DNA from 4 places in the Enterobacter sp. MGH 24 genome. Region 2 is predicted to be linked to each of the others. Evidence: predicted binding sites of a transcription regulator. Region 2 holds the regulator's gene; each other region holds the start of a gene.
What was found. The regulator PhoB, encoded in region 2, activates phosphate uptake and scavenging genes when phosphate is short. The targets are predictions, from matches to a motif close to CTGTCATAAAACTGNCNNAT.
Positions count from the first base shown of each region.

Region 1: pstS (phosphate ABC transporter substrate-binding protein PstS) is a predicted target of PhoB. The motif match lies at 1,443-1,462, and genes of this name have one in related genera.
Region 3: glpT (glycerol-3-phosphate transporter) is a predicted target of PhoB. The motif match lies at 2,202-2,221, and genes of this name have one in related genera.
Region 4: kdgR (DNA-binding transcriptional regulator KdgR) is a predicted target of PhoB. The motif match lies at 1,723-1,742, and genes of this name have one in related genera.

Region 1 is NZ_KI535657.1:1,398,978-1,402,560, reverse strand. Features, by position in the region: gene pstC (phosphate ABC transporter permease PstC) at 1-185, opposite strand, end outside; gene pstS (phosphate ABC transporter substrate-binding protein PstS) at 314-1,354, opposite strand; gene glmS (glutamine--fructose-6-phosphate transaminase (isomerizing)) at 1,677-3,506, opposite strand.
Region 2 is NZ_KI535657.1:2,436,129-2,439,711, reverse strand. Features, by position in the region: gene phoR (phosphate regulon sensor histidine kinase PhoR) at 410-1,705, opposite strand; gene phoB (phosphate response regulator transcription factor PhoB) at 1,727-2,416, opposite strand; gene sbcD (exonuclease subunit SbcD) at 2,604-3,583, shown strand, end outside.
Region 3 is NZ_KI535657.1:4,630,321-4,633,903, reverse strand. Features, by position in the region: gene glpB (glycerol-3-phosphate dehydrogenase subunit GlpB) at 1-459, opposite strand, end outside; gene glpA (anaerobic glycerol-3-phosphate dehydrogenase subunit A) at 449-2,077, opposite strand; gene glpT (glycerol-3-phosphate transporter) at 2,330-3,583, shown strand, end outside.
Region 4 is NZ_KI535657.1:4,209,188-4,212,770, forward strand. Features, by position in the region: gene L370_RS02315 (YebO family protein) at 1-156, opposite strand, end outside; gene mgrB (PhoP/PhoQ regulatory lipoprotein MgrB) at 231-374, opposite strand; gene L370_RS02310 (YobH family protein) at 534-773, shown strand; gene kdgR (DNA-binding transcriptional regulator KdgR) at 840-1,631, opposite strand; gene L370_RS02300 (MFS transporter) at 1,811-3,184, shown strand; gene htpX (protease HtpX) at 3,235-3,583, opposite strand, start outside.

The sequences.
Region 1 (3,583 bases), 1.0 Mb from region 2:
CACTCTTTGGTCCACAGGAAGGAGAAACCGAATTTCTGGATGCTCGGCCATGAGGAGAAAATCAGAGACACGATAATGCCGCCCAGCAGCAATAGCACAATCAGCGCAGCCAGTTTTACCAGCGCGCTGAAAATCATGTCACCTTTTTTACCCGGAGGGTTAAATGCAGGCTTGGTTGCAGCCATAAATTACTCTTCTGTTTGAGACGTTTTTACGAATATGCCCGGTGGCGCTGACGCTTACCGGGCCTACAGCTTAAACCGTAGGGCGGGTAAGCGCAGCGCCACCCGCCATCTTCGTTAAATATATCCTGTTAGTACAGCGCTTTACCGCTGCTGTCTTTCACGTTGGTTTTCCATGCAGCGCGAATCTGCTCAACCACGTTGTCCGGCAGGGTAGCGTAATCCAGGGCGTTAGCCTGTTTGCCGCCGTTTTTGTACGCCCAGTCGAAGAACTTCAGCACTTCGGCGCCCTGCTCAGGTTTCTTCTGCTCTTTGTGAACCAGGATGAAGGTGGTAGAGGTGATTGGCCATGCACCTTCGCCTTTCTGGTTAGTCAGATCCTGCGCGAAGGATTTGCTCCAGTCAGCGCCTTTCGCGGCGTTAGCAAAGTTCTCTTCGGTCGGGCTAACCGGTTTGCCGTCGGCTGAAACCAGTTTGGTGTAGGACAGGTTGTTCTGCTTAGCGTACGCATACTCTACGTAACCAATTGAGCCAGGCAGACGCTGTACGAACGCGGCGATACCGTCGTTACCTTTACCGCCCAGACCGGTTGGCCAGTTAACGGTAGAGCCGGAGCCGACTTTAGACTTCCACTCTTCGTTCACTTTTGCCAGGTAGCTGGTGAACACGAAAGAGGTACCGGAACCATCCGCACGGCGAACCACGGCGATGTTCTGAGAAGGCAGCTTCAGGCCTGGGTTGAGTTTAGCGATCGCTTCGTCATCCCATTTTTTGATTTTGCCCAGGTAGATGTCACCCAGGGTTTTGCCGTCCAGCACCAGCTCACCCGACTTCACGCCCGGCAGGTTGATGGCCAGAACCACGCCACCGATCACGGTCGGGAACTGGAACAGGCCTTCCTGAGCCAGTTTGTCATCAGACAGCGGAGCGTCTGATGCGCCGAAATCAACCGTGTTCGCGGTAATTTGTTTAACGCCACCGGAGGAGCCGATACCCTGATAGTTAACCTTGTTACCGGTTTCTTTCTGGTAGGTATCCGCCCATTTGGCATACACCGGCGCAGGGAAGGTTGCACCAGCGCCAGTCAGGCTTGCTTCTGCAAATACAGAGAACGCGCTCAGAGATAAGGTCGCGGCGACAACAGTTGCGACAGTGGTACGCATAACTTTCATAATGTCTCCTGCAAGGATTTCGTAAATCATTGTTTAAGTGGCTACGATGAGCAAAATAGGACAAACAGGTGACAGATAAATGTACGAATTATGACAGTTTTATGACAATGAAAATTTCACTTAAAAATATGCAAAATAATCATTAATTTTCATAGCGTTAGCCACTTTTATGACAAGGCGTTTTCAGAAATATTTTCTTTATGTGACACTGAAAAAAGTAGCTGAAGATGACAGATTGTCATTATTAAAAACGAGAAAGGATTGATTAAAAACAAACCGGGCGGGATAAAAAAGCTCCACCCGAAGGTGGAGCCTGAAGGGATTATTCTACGGTAACCGATTTTGCCAGGTTACGCGGCTGGTCAACGTCGGTGCCTTTGATCAGCGCAACATGATAGGCCAGCAGCTGCAGCGGAACGGTGTAGAAGATCGGTGCAATCACCTCTTCAACGTGCGGCATCTCGATGATGTGCATGTTGTCATTGCTGACAAAACCGGCATCTTGATCGGCGAAGACGTACAGTACGCCGCCGCGGGCGCGCACTTCTTCGATGTTAGATTTCAGTTTTTCCAGCAGTTCGTTGTTCGGTGCCACAACGATGACCGGCATATCCGCGTCAATCAGCGCCAGCGGGCCGTGCTTCAGCTCGCCTGCCGCATAGGCTTCTGCGTGAATGTAGGAAATCTCTTTCAGCTTCAACGCGCCTTCCAGCGCAATCGGATACTGATCGCCACGGCCCAGGAACAGGGCGTGATGTTTGTCAGAGAAATCTTCCGCCAGCGCTTCAATGCGTTTGTCCTGAGACAGCATCTGCTCAATACGGCTCGGCAGTGCCTGCAGGCCATGAACGATGTCATGCTCAACGGAAGCATCTTCGCCTTTCAGACGCGCCAGCTTCGCCACCAGCATCAGCAGTACGGTCAGCTGAGTAGTAAACGCTTTGGTGGAGGCCACGCCGATTTCGGTACCCGCTTTGGTCATCAGCGCCAGATCGGACTCACGCACCAGCGAGGAGCCAGGAACGTTACAGATGGCCAGCGAGCCCAGGTAACCCAGCTCTTTTGAGAGACGCAGCGCGGCCAGCGTATCCGCCGTTTCGCCGGACTGGGAAAGGGTGATCATCAGGCTGTTACGACGCACCGCAGATTTGCGATAGCGGAATTCAGACGCGATTTCCACATCGCACGGCACACCCGCCAGGGATTCAAACCAGTAGCGAGAAACCATACCGGAATTATAGGAAGTGCCGCAGGCCACGATCTGAATATGCTCAACTTTACCGAGCAGTTCGTTCGCGTTTGCGCCCAGCTCGCTCAGGTCCACTTCACCGTGGCTGATGCGCCCGGTGAGGGTGTTTTTGATGGCGTTTGGCTGCTCGTAAATCTCTTTCTGCATGTAGTGACGGTAAGCGCCTTTGTCGCCCGCGTCGTACTGCAGATTCGATTCGATCTCCTGACGTTTCACCTGCTCGCCTTTGGTATCGAATACGGTCACGCTGCGGCGAGTCACTTCCGCGATATCCCCCTCTTCGAGGAAGATAAAGCGACGGGTAACCGGCAGGAGCGCCAGCTGGTCAGAAGCGATGAAGTTTTCGCCCATGCCCAGACCGATAACCATCGGGCTACCGGAACGCGCGGCCAGCAGCGTGGACGGGTCGCGGGAATCCATGATCACCGTACCGTACGCACCGCGCAACTGAGGGATAGCACGCAGCACCGCATCACGCAGCGTGCCGCCCTGCTCCAGCTCCCAGTGCACCAGGTGAGCAATCACTTCGGTGTCAGTTTCAGAGACGAAGGTGTAGCCGCGCGCTTTCAGTTCTTCGCGCAGCGGTTCGTGGTTTTCGATAATGCCGTTGTGCACGACCACGATGTGTTCAGACACATGCGGGTGCGCGTTACCTTCAGACGGTTCGCCGTGCGTCGCCCAGCGGGTGTGCGCAATACCGGTACCCCCATGCAGCGGATGTTCCTCCGCGGCCTGGGCCAGCATCTGCACTTTACCGAGACGACGCAGACGGGTCATATGACCTTCTGCATCGACGACAGCCAGACCGGCGGAGTCGTAACCACGGTATTCCAGACGACGTAAACCTTCGAGAAGGATTTCAGCAATATCACGCTGCGCAACTGCGCCAACAATTCCACACATAATTTTAGATTCCGAATTTAGGCATTATGCCTGCGTTGTCGCTGACCTGTATTTGCCCTTTCCGGGCGCCCCGAGCC
Region 2 (3,583 bases):
AAAACCTTACTGCCTGTGGATGTGGTGTTGAAAACATTGAGATTTTCGATATCCCTGACGGGACGATACAGCCGAAAACTTGCTCAATTTCAGCGGGAAATGCTCCCGTCCTGGCGTGGAGAAGAATAGTTTTTCGATTTACCACGCAAATACAGTCGGTCTGACAGTATCTGGGGCGCAATTTAAACGCTTATAACGTTTAAAGGCAAGGTGGGATCGTAAAACCAGAACAATATGCCAGCATGAAAATACGCGTTAGAATAATACGCTATTTATAAGAAAAACCCATGGCTAATCATGCGAACAAAAAACAGTCAGCCGTATATAATTCATCCGCGTTTCGCTTGACTGCAAAGCAAACGGGCCAGCGATGGCTGACCCGTGGAAAGGTAAAATGACACGCCTGCCGTCAGGCGATCTTTTTGGCAATTAATCGTTCCGGAATAACGAAACTGAAACGGGTTCCTTTACCCAACGTACTCTGAATATCGAGACGGCTTTCATGGTGATTCACCGCGTGTTTCACAATTGCCAGTCCCAGGCCGCTTCCGCCTGTCTGCCGGGATCGCGCTTTATCCACACGGTAAAAGCGCTCGGTCAGACGCGGAATATGCTCAGGCGCAATCCCCGGCCCGTTGTCTTCCACGCTAAACTCAGCACCCGTTGGGGCATGGTGCCAGCGCACCACGATATCCGTCCCTTCCGGCGTATGATTCACCGCGTTGTACACCAGGTTAGAAATGGCGCTTCGCAGTTCATCTTCGCTGCCCAGCACCTTCAGCGTATTGTCGACCTCAAAGGTCAGGTGATGCTTTTTGTGGCTTAACGTCTGCGCTTCACGCTCAACGACCCGCAGCATCATCGGGACATCAATGGTCTCATTTAGCGCAAGCGTTGGCGCCGCTTCAATCTTCGATAGCGTCAGCAGCTGCTTCACCAGCCCTTCCATCCGGTGCGTTTGCTCGCGCATGGTGTGCAGCGCTTTTTCACGCGGCGCGCCTTCAAGCGTTTGCTCCTGCATCATCTCCAGGTAGCCCTGAAGTACGGTCAACGGAGTACGCAGTTCGTGACTGACGTTGGCGAAGAAGTTGCGGCGCGCCCCTTCCAGCTGGTGCATCTGGGTAACATCGCGCGCCACCATCAGCCACTGCTTATCGCTGTAGGGCATCACGCGGATTTCCAGATGGCGACCATTGTTGAGCTTCAGATTATGCGGGCGGGTAAAATCACGCGTTTTCAGATACTGCGTGAACTCGGGATAGCGCAGAAGGTTAAGGATATTCTGACCATTGTCGTCGGGCCAGCGCAGGCCCAGCAGCTGTTGTGCAAGGCCGTTACACCAGAAGATCGTCCCTTCTTCGGTCGTCAGAATAACGGCATCCGGCAGCGACTCTGCACCGCTGCGAAAACGCTTAATCAGGCTTCCCAGCTCGCGGCGACGCTTTTTATTACGCATCTGCATCTGATGCAGACCGTACAGCAGCGGCTCCCAGCTGCCGCTTCCCGGCGGCGGCGTCATACTTCGGTCAACCCACAGCCACCAGGAGAGGCGCAGCAGGTTCCAGAAATGCCAGATTAGCAGCCCGGTGACCGACGCCAGCAGAAACCAAGGCAGGTGTCCAAGAAAGGCCCCCAGAAGGAAGGCCGGAATACAGCATAAGATCAGTTCAAAGACGAGCCTTTTCCATGACAGACGTTCCAGCACGCGTCACACTCCTGTCATTGTTCAGAAACGGGTAGAAAAACGATAACCCGTGCCGCGGACCGTCTGCACCATGCGATCGTGGCCGCTCAGTTCCAGTGCTTTTCGCAGGCGGCGAATATGTACGTCAACCGTCCGGTCTTCGACATACACGTTAGTTCCCCAGACGTTATTCAGCAACTGCTCGCGGCTGTATACGCGTTCCGGGTGGGTCATAAAGAAGTGCAGGAGTTTAAATTCGGTAGGCCCCATGTCGAGGGGATTTTCACCCGTCATCACGCGGTGTGAAGTGGGGTCAAGGCTCAGCCCCTGCATCTCAATCACCTCTTCCACCGCCATCGGCGAAATACGGCGCATCACGGCTTTAATGCGGGCAACCAGCTCTTTTGGGGAGAACGGCTTAGTAATGTAATCGTCCGCGCCGGTCTCCAGACCGCGCACGCGATCCTCTTCTTCTCCGCGCGCCGTCAGCATCACAACCGGGATGTCGCGGGTCAGCGCCTCGCGCTTCAGGTGTTTGATAAACTGCAGTCCGGAGCCGCCGGGCAACATCCAGTCCAGCAGAATCAGATCGGGCCAGGGTTCATTCAGCTGGTTCACTGCGCTGTCATAATCTTCCGCTTCAACCGGCTGGAAGCCGTTTTGCTCGAGCACGAAGCACACCATTTCACGAATTGGAGCTTCATCTTCTACGACCAGAATACGTCTCGCCATACTTTGCCCTGTCTTATCTTATTTAAGTTACAAGTTTGTAATTCGGCGCCATTATGCGTCAGATTTATGACAGATTTATGAAAAACAGTACCACGATAACGGGCAAACCGTTGTTTTATTACAGCGGTTATTTTCCCGTCTCTGAAGGTTTATAATCCCGCTTTCTCTTTTTTGCCACGGATCAGCTATGCGCATACTTCACACCTCGGACTGGCATCTGGGTCAAAATTTTTACAGCAAAAGCCGTGCGGCTGAACATGAAGCCTTCCTGAACTGGCTGCTGGAAACGGCCCGGACGCACGAGGTGGACGCAATTATTGTGGCGGGTGACATCTTTGATACCGGCTCGCCCCCCAGCTATGCGCGTGAACTGTATAACCGCTTCGTGGTGAATCTGCAGCAAACCGGCTGTCATCTGGTGATTGTCGCCGGCAACCATGATTCCGTCGCGACGCTCAATGAATCCCGCGACATCCTGGCATTTCTCAATACCACCGTGGTCGCCAGCGCCGGGCACGCCCCGCAGATCCTGAAAAAACGCGACGGTACGCCGGGGGCGGTACTGTGCCCCATTCCCTTTTTACGTCCACGAGACATCGTGCAAAGCCAGGCGGGGCTGTCGGGTGCCGAAAAGCAGCAACATTTATTACAGGCTATCACCGACTATTATCACCAGCAGCATGCCGAAGCCTGCGCCCTGCGCGGCGACCAGCCGATTCCGGTGATTGCGACCGGGCACCTCACCACCGTCGGGGCCAGTAAAAGTGACGCCGTGCGTGACATCTATATCGGTACGTTGGACGCTTTTCCGGCGCAGAACTTCCCGCCAGCCGACTACATTGCGCTCGGACATATCCACCGGGCGCAGATCGTCGGCGGCAGCGAGCACATCCGCTACTGCGGCTCGCCTCTTTCGCTCAGCTTCGATGAAACGGGTAAAGCAAAATCCGTGCATCTGGTGAGCTTCTCCGAGGGCAAACTCCGCGCCGTCGAGACGCTGGAGGTGCCCGTCACCCAGCCGCTGGCGGTGCTGAAGGGCGATCTTGACGCCATTACCGCCCAGCTTGAGCAGTGGCGCGGAGCAGCGCTTAACCCGCCCGTCTGGCTGGATATCGAAATCACCACCGATGACTACCTGCACGATATGCAGCGTAAAATTCAGGCGCT
Region 3 (3,583 bases), 2.2 Mb from region 2:
TTCGGCATTGACGCCCTGGCGACAGAGTGACGCCGCCGCGAGATGAGGCTGAAAATCCAGAAAGCCGCTAATGCCCACGACCCGCACGCGTGCGGCATTGAAGGGCGCTACGGGCACTTCTTCCGGGCTGAGCCAGGCAGAGCGCAGGGTACCGAGCGGCGTGACGCGCTGGTGATTGAGCCGGGCGCTTCCCTTAAGACGTGCGCCGCAGTCCGCCAGCAGCGCTTCGGTTTCCAGCGCAAAGCGGTCAATGTGCTGCGCGCCAATCAGGTGATACGGGTGCTCCGGCGGCAGCGTATCGCGGCACGCTTCGTCCACCAGATCCAGCGAGCCCGACGAGAAGTGCAGGGCGCTCTGGCCCCGTGTGATAATGGCGCAGCGCAGCCCCTGCTTCGTGAGCTTGATGCCGCAAAGCAGGCCTGCCAGCCCGCCGCCGACGATGACGGTATCAAATTTCATCGCGTTGCTCCTTCTCAAGACCGCAAAGCCCCTGGTAGACCCAGCGGGTAAATTCGCTTTCGCGCAGGGCATCGCCCCAGGCGACAGGCTGAATGCCTTTCCAGCGCTCGTTTAAAAACGCGCTGAGCTGATCGAGCGACTGGGTGGCGGTGGTGGTGTGAAAACGCTGCAGCAGTCCGGCGGCACGACAGGCGCACAGCTCGCCCTGACAGGTCCCCATTCCGACGCGGGTACGGCGGCGAAGATCGAGCAGGCTTGTGACCGTCAGGCTCTCCACCGCGTACTGCACCTCACCGGCGGTGACGGCTTCGCACTCGCATACCAGGCTGCGGCTCAATCTTCCTTCACCGAGCCACTGCGGCGTTCTGTCGCCGTGGCGGTAAATAGCGGACCCGCGCAGCGGCGCGGGCAGGGAGATAATTTTTTGCAGCGTTTTTTCGGTGGACTGACGCGAGCCGGGCAGGGCTTGCTCTGCCGTCACGCACCGTTCGGTATTGCCCAGCTTGCGGCAGACGGCATCGGTCGCCCACTCGGCCATCAGGCGGTAGGTCATCAGCTTGCCGCCGGTGATGGTGATAAACCCGTCCATGCCGTCGCGCGCGGCGTGATCGAGCAGCACGATGCCCCGGCTGACGTTACGCCCGCTCGGGTCGTTGTCGCTGGCGACCAGCGGACGCACGCCCGCGTAGGCGCGCAGAATACGCGTCTGGGCCATCACCGGGGCCAGTTTTTCCCCTTCGCGCAGCAGGATGTCCACCTCTTCGGCGGTTACGCGGTTGTAGTCAATCTCGCTGTAGTCGACGTGGGTTGAGGTGGTACCGATTAACGAAATGGTGTCGCCCGGGACGAGGATATCGGCATCAGACGGTTTGCGGCAGCGGTTGATCACGTGGTTATTGATGCGGTGGTCGAGGATCAGCAGCGAGCCTTTTGCCGGGAACATGCGCACCGACAGGTCCGCGTATTCCGCGATGCGCTGCCCCCAGATCCCCGCCGCGTTGACCACCACGGCGGCATACAGCTCGCTGTGTTCGTTATGTCGTGTATCAAGGATTCGCACGCCGCATATGCGATGACCTTCGCGGATAAGCCCGGTCACTTCGTGCCCGGTCAGGATGTGCGCGCCATGTTCGCGGGCGTCCAGCATATTGGCGGCGGTCAGGCGGAAGGGATCAACGGTGCCGTCAGGCACCTTCACCGCGCCGATCAGCGCCGGGTTGACCGACGGTTCCAGCCGCCGCGCCAGCGCCGGGTCCATGGCCTCAGCCTGAATGCCCGCTGTATTGCAGGCGGTAATAAAGGTCTCCTGAAAGGCGAGGTCATCTTCGGGAAGGGTAATAAAGAGGCCGTCGGTCGGCTCAATGCAGTGGCGGGCGATACGCTTGAGGATCTGGTTTTCAGCAATACATTCGCGCGCGGATTCACCGTCGGTAACCGCATACCGCGCGCCGCTGTGCAGCAGGCCATGGTTACGCCCGGTTGCGCCCGTGGCGATATCGTGACGCTCCAGCAGCGTGACGCTTAAGCCGCGAAGGGCGCAATCGCGTGCGATCCCGGCGCCGGTTGCGCCACCGCCAATGATTATCACATCGCTGTAGCGAGGATCGTGAATGGTCATTGTTTACCCTCTATGTTCGTTTTTTTATCATTTAGCCATATCAATCGTGTGGTTTGTTTGATTTCGAACATAAACGCGCGAAATTCGAAAGTGAAACGTGATTTCATGCGCTTTTTTGCGCATTCTGTCATATTTCTGTAACAATCTGTGCGTTGATTCACAGTAACAATCACCGTGATTTCTTAACATCCCCGCCTCTGGAATTCAGGTGCGAGCCACCTGCTCATTCAATTCAAGGCCACGGAGGCTGTTATGCTCAGTATCTTCAAACCTGCGCCGCATCGGGCGCGTCTGCCAGAGGCAGAAATTGATCCGCTATACCGCCGTCTGCGCTGGCAAATCTTCCTGGGGATCTTCTTCGGGTACGCGGCGTACTACCTTGTACGTAAAAACTTCGCGCTCGCCATGCCGTATCTGGTGGAGCAGGGCTTCTCCCGCGGCGATCTGGGGTTCGCGCTGTCGGGGATCTCAATCGCCTACGGTTTTTCCAAATTCATTATGGGTTCGGTGTCGGATCGCTCGAATCCGCGCGTGTTTCTGCCCGCCGGTCTGATTCTGGCCGCGGCGGTGATGCTGTTCATGGGCTTTGTGCCGTGGGCGACGTCCAGTATTGCGATTATGTTCGTGCTGCTGTTCCTCTGCGGCTGGTTCCAGGGGATGGGGTGGCCGCCTTGTGGGCGCACCATGGTGCACTGGTGGTCGCAGAAGGAACGCGGCGGCATCGTGTCGGTGTGGAACTGTGCGCATAACGTGGGTGGCGGTATTCCGCCGCTGCTGTTCCTGCTGGGGATGGCCTGGTTCAACGACTGGCACGCTGCGCTCTATATGCCTGCCTTTGGCGCCATCGTCGTGGCGATTTTCGCTTTTGCGCTGATGCGTGACACGCCTCAGTCCTGCGGCCTGCCGCCGATTGAAGAGTACAAAAACGACTATCCGGACGATTACAGCAAGGAGCACGAAGAAGAGCTGACCGCAAAACAGATCTTCATGAAGTACGTCCTGCCGAACAAGCTGCTGTGGTACATCGCGGTGGCGAACGTGTTCGTTTACCTGCTGCGCTACGGCATCCTCGACTGGTCCCCGACCTACCTGAAAGAGGTGAAGCACTTCGCGCTGGATAAATCCTCGTGGGCCTATTTCCTGTATGAATATGCCGGGATCCCGGGCACGCTGCTTTGCGGCTGGATGTCGGACAAGGTGTTTAAAGGCAACCGCGGCGCGACGGGCGTGTTCTTTATGACCCTGGTCACCATCGCGACCGTCGTTTACTGGCTCAACCCGCCGGGCAACCCGTCAGTAGATATGGCCTGCATGATCGTCATCGGCTTCCTGATTTATGGTCCGGTAATGCTGATCGGTCTGCACGCGCTGGAGCTGGCACCGAAAAAAGCGGCAGGCACGGCGGCAGGCTTTACCGGTCTGTTCGGCTATCTGGGCGGTTCGGTCGCGGCAAGCGCCATCGTGGGCTACACCGTTGACTTCTTCGGCTGGGACGGCGGCTTTATG
Region 4 (3,583 bases), 1.8 Mb from region 2:
CTGATCGAGCAGCGCTTCCAGCAGTTCGATCTGCTCGTTAGTACGGGAACTGGCGCGGTTCACGAAAAACCAGATGACCAGTCCCACAAGCAGAATAACCAAAGAAATCATCAGGGATGCTATATTCAGCAGCCCTGAATTCAGTAACTCACCCATTTCACCACCTCAATAAAAACGTCTATTTTACCACTGGCGCGAAGGAAGGAAATCACCTTGAGAAAAAATGCGTGTTACCACGGAATAAACTTATTGATTGCGCAAACGCCGCTAAAAAACTGTACATCCTGATCGCACATCACATTGATCGTCTGCGTCCATAACACCACGCACGCTATCAGCACGATAATCAGAATTACCCAGCGTATTTTTTTCACTCCACACTCCGTCTAAAGACCTGATGCAATGAGGTTATCACGCTTATCTTAAACAAGGACTAACTGTGCCTCCATCGCGCTTTTTCAGAATCCTGCACTTGTCTCATCGCGTAAACCGTTTACGCTAGCATTATGATAACAACGATAAAAGAGGTAATGATGCGCTTAATCATTCGAACAATTATTGCACTGGCTATCCTCTGGATTGGCCTTCTGCTGACGGGTTATGGTGTGCTTGTGGGAAGCACCGAGAACGCAGCTGGGTTAGGCATTAAGTGTAAATATGTAACCGCACAAGGATTGAGCAGTGCGCAATACCTGCATTCTGACAGCGGGTTTATTGGTTTAACGAACTGCCCCGTACTGCGTAAAACATCCGTCGTGATTGATAATGGCTAATCAGCCGGGTAAATGACACTGACAAAAACGCCGCATCTGTTGCGGCGTTTTTTATGCAAGCAGAGATTAGAACGGGTAGTCGTGATAGCCCATCTGTTCAGAAATCTTGCGTGCGGCAGTGTGCAGAATAGCTACATACTCATGCAGACGCTCTTCGGAGAAGCGCAAGGTTGGGAAGGAGATACTTAAACCCGCAATCACGACGCCAAAGCGGTCAAACACCGGAACGCCGATACAGCGCAGCCCCTCTTCCTGCTCTTCGTTATCTTCGCCATACCCTTGCTCGCGAACGTGGTCGAGCACCGTTAGCAGCGCGTCAGTGCTGGTAATGGTTCGTGCAGTACTTTGCTTGTATTCCACGCCTTCGAGGATCTGCTTCACTTCCTCACGATCGCGCCACGCCAGCAAAACCTTACCAATCGCGGTACTGTAGAGGGGGTTGCGACGCCCAATGCGCGAATACATGCGCAGATTGTACATGGAGTCGATTTTATGGATGTAAACAATGCTGTCCTCATCCAGTGCACCGAGATGGATGGTCTCTTTGGTCAGTCGGGAGATTTCACGCATCTGAATATCGGCGCTGCGGATCAGGTCAACATTTTGTAGCGCGCGGGCACCCAGCTCAAACAACTTCAGCGTCAGAGAGTATTTTTCAGATTCGCCTTCCTGGGCAACGTAGCCCAGCGACTTCATGGTTTGCAAAAAACGATAAACGGTGCTTTTTGACATCATCACGCGCTGCGACAACTCTGTAATACCTATTTCACGCTCTTCTCCCAGCGCCTGTAAGATGCCAAACACCTTCAGCACGGAAGAAACAGAATCTGGCTGTTTATCCAAATCCGCAATAGCCATTTACCACCTCATAGAGAGTGTTTTATAAAAATCAGAACCGGTTTTTATTATAAGTTCCCGTCATGTCACCTGCAATCAATCCGCGTTTACTTCGTGACAAATCTGCGACATATCGCGGCTGTAACAATGCTAAAATAGTTACCCTGAGAATAATTTCACGCTGAGCTTTTTAAATCCTAATGGAAAAGACCCTTTCCGATGGCCTGCCGTTACCCCAGCGGTATGGCGCTATAGCGACCATCATTATCGGCATCTCAATGGCCGTCCTTGACGGCGCAATCGCGAACGTTGCTCTGCCAACCATCGCCAGCGATCTGCACGCCTCTCCCGCCAGTTCAATATGGATTGTTAACGCCTATCAGATAGCGATTGTGGTTTCCCTGCTCTCGTTCTCTTTCCTGGGCGATATGTTCGGTTACCGTCGCGTGTATCAGTGCGGTCTGGTGGTTTTCACCTTCACGTCCTTGTTATGCGCCCTTTCAGATTCACTGCATACCCTGACGCTCGCCCGCATTGCGCAGGGTTTTGGCGGCGCGGCACTGATGAGCGTAAACACGGCGTTGATCCGCTTAATTTATCCGCAGCGTCATCTGGGGCGCGGCATGGGGATAAACTCGTTTATTGTCGCCGTCTCTTCCGCCGCGGGACCCACCATTGCAGCAGCGATCCTTTCCGTTGCGTCATGGCAATGGCTGTTCGCCATTAACGTGCCGCTCGGTATCGTCGCTATATTCTTCGCCCTGCGCTTTCTCCCCGCTAACGGTCCCAAAAGCACTATGCCGCGCTTCGACGTGGCGAGTGCGGTGATGAATGCCCTGACTTTTGGCCTGCTGATTACGGCGCTGAGCGGCTTTGCACAAGGGCAGTCTCTGATGCTTACCGGCGCGGAGATTATCGCCCTGCTGGCGATCGGCTTTTTCTTTGTTCGCCGCCAGCTCACTCTCCCGGTGCCTTTACTGCCGGTCGATCTGCTGCGTATTCCCCTCTTTTCCCTCTCCATGTGCACGTCAGTCTGCTCATTTTGCGCACAGATGCTGGCCCTGGTTTCTCTGCCCTTCTTTCTGCAGAGCGTGATAGGCCGTTCAGAAGTGGAGACTGGCCTGCTGTTAACCCCCTGGCCGCTGGCAACAATGGTAATGGCACCGTTGGCAGGCTATCTGATTGAACGCGTCCATGCCGGTTTATTGGGAGCGTTGGGGCTGGCGGTGATGGCAACAGGCCTATTTGCGCTGGCTCTGCTACCGTCATCGCCAACCGATCTGGACATCATCTGGCGCATGATTCTGTGCGGCGCAGGTTTTGGCCTGTTCCAGTCCCCTAACAACCACACCATCATCACCTCCGCGCCGCGTCATCGCAGCGGAGGTGCCAGCGGCATGCTGGGGACCGCGCGCCTTCTGGGTCAAAGCACCGGTGCTGCACTGGTTGCCCTGATGTTTAACCTCGCCGGACAAAACGGCAACCATGTTGCGCTTCTCACCGCGGGAGCCCTTGCCTCCCTCGCGGCGGTCGTCAGCGGCCTGCGGGTGACCCAGCCCAAAGCTCAGGCATAAAAAAAGCCGGGCGGAGTGTTCTCCTGCCCGGCTTACTAAGGTTCTTTGCGTTACTTCAGGTATTCCCCACTGCGCAGCGCTTCGATACGTTTATCCAGCGGCGGGTGAGACATAAACAGCTCGCTCAGCGATTTGGATTTACCGTTAATGCAGAAGGCCATCATGCTGTTCGCTTCCTGCGGCTCGTAGCTGGTTTTCAGACGCTGCAGCGCAGCAATCATCTTCTCACGACCAACCAGTTTCGCCGAGCCAGCATCCGCGTGGAATTCACGGTGGCGGGAGAACCACATGGTGATGATGCTGGCCAGAATACCGAATACCAGTTCCAGAACCATCGAAACGGCAAAGTAGATCAGCGGGTTGCCGTTGCTCTCTTCACCTTCGTCTCGGTTGCCGCCC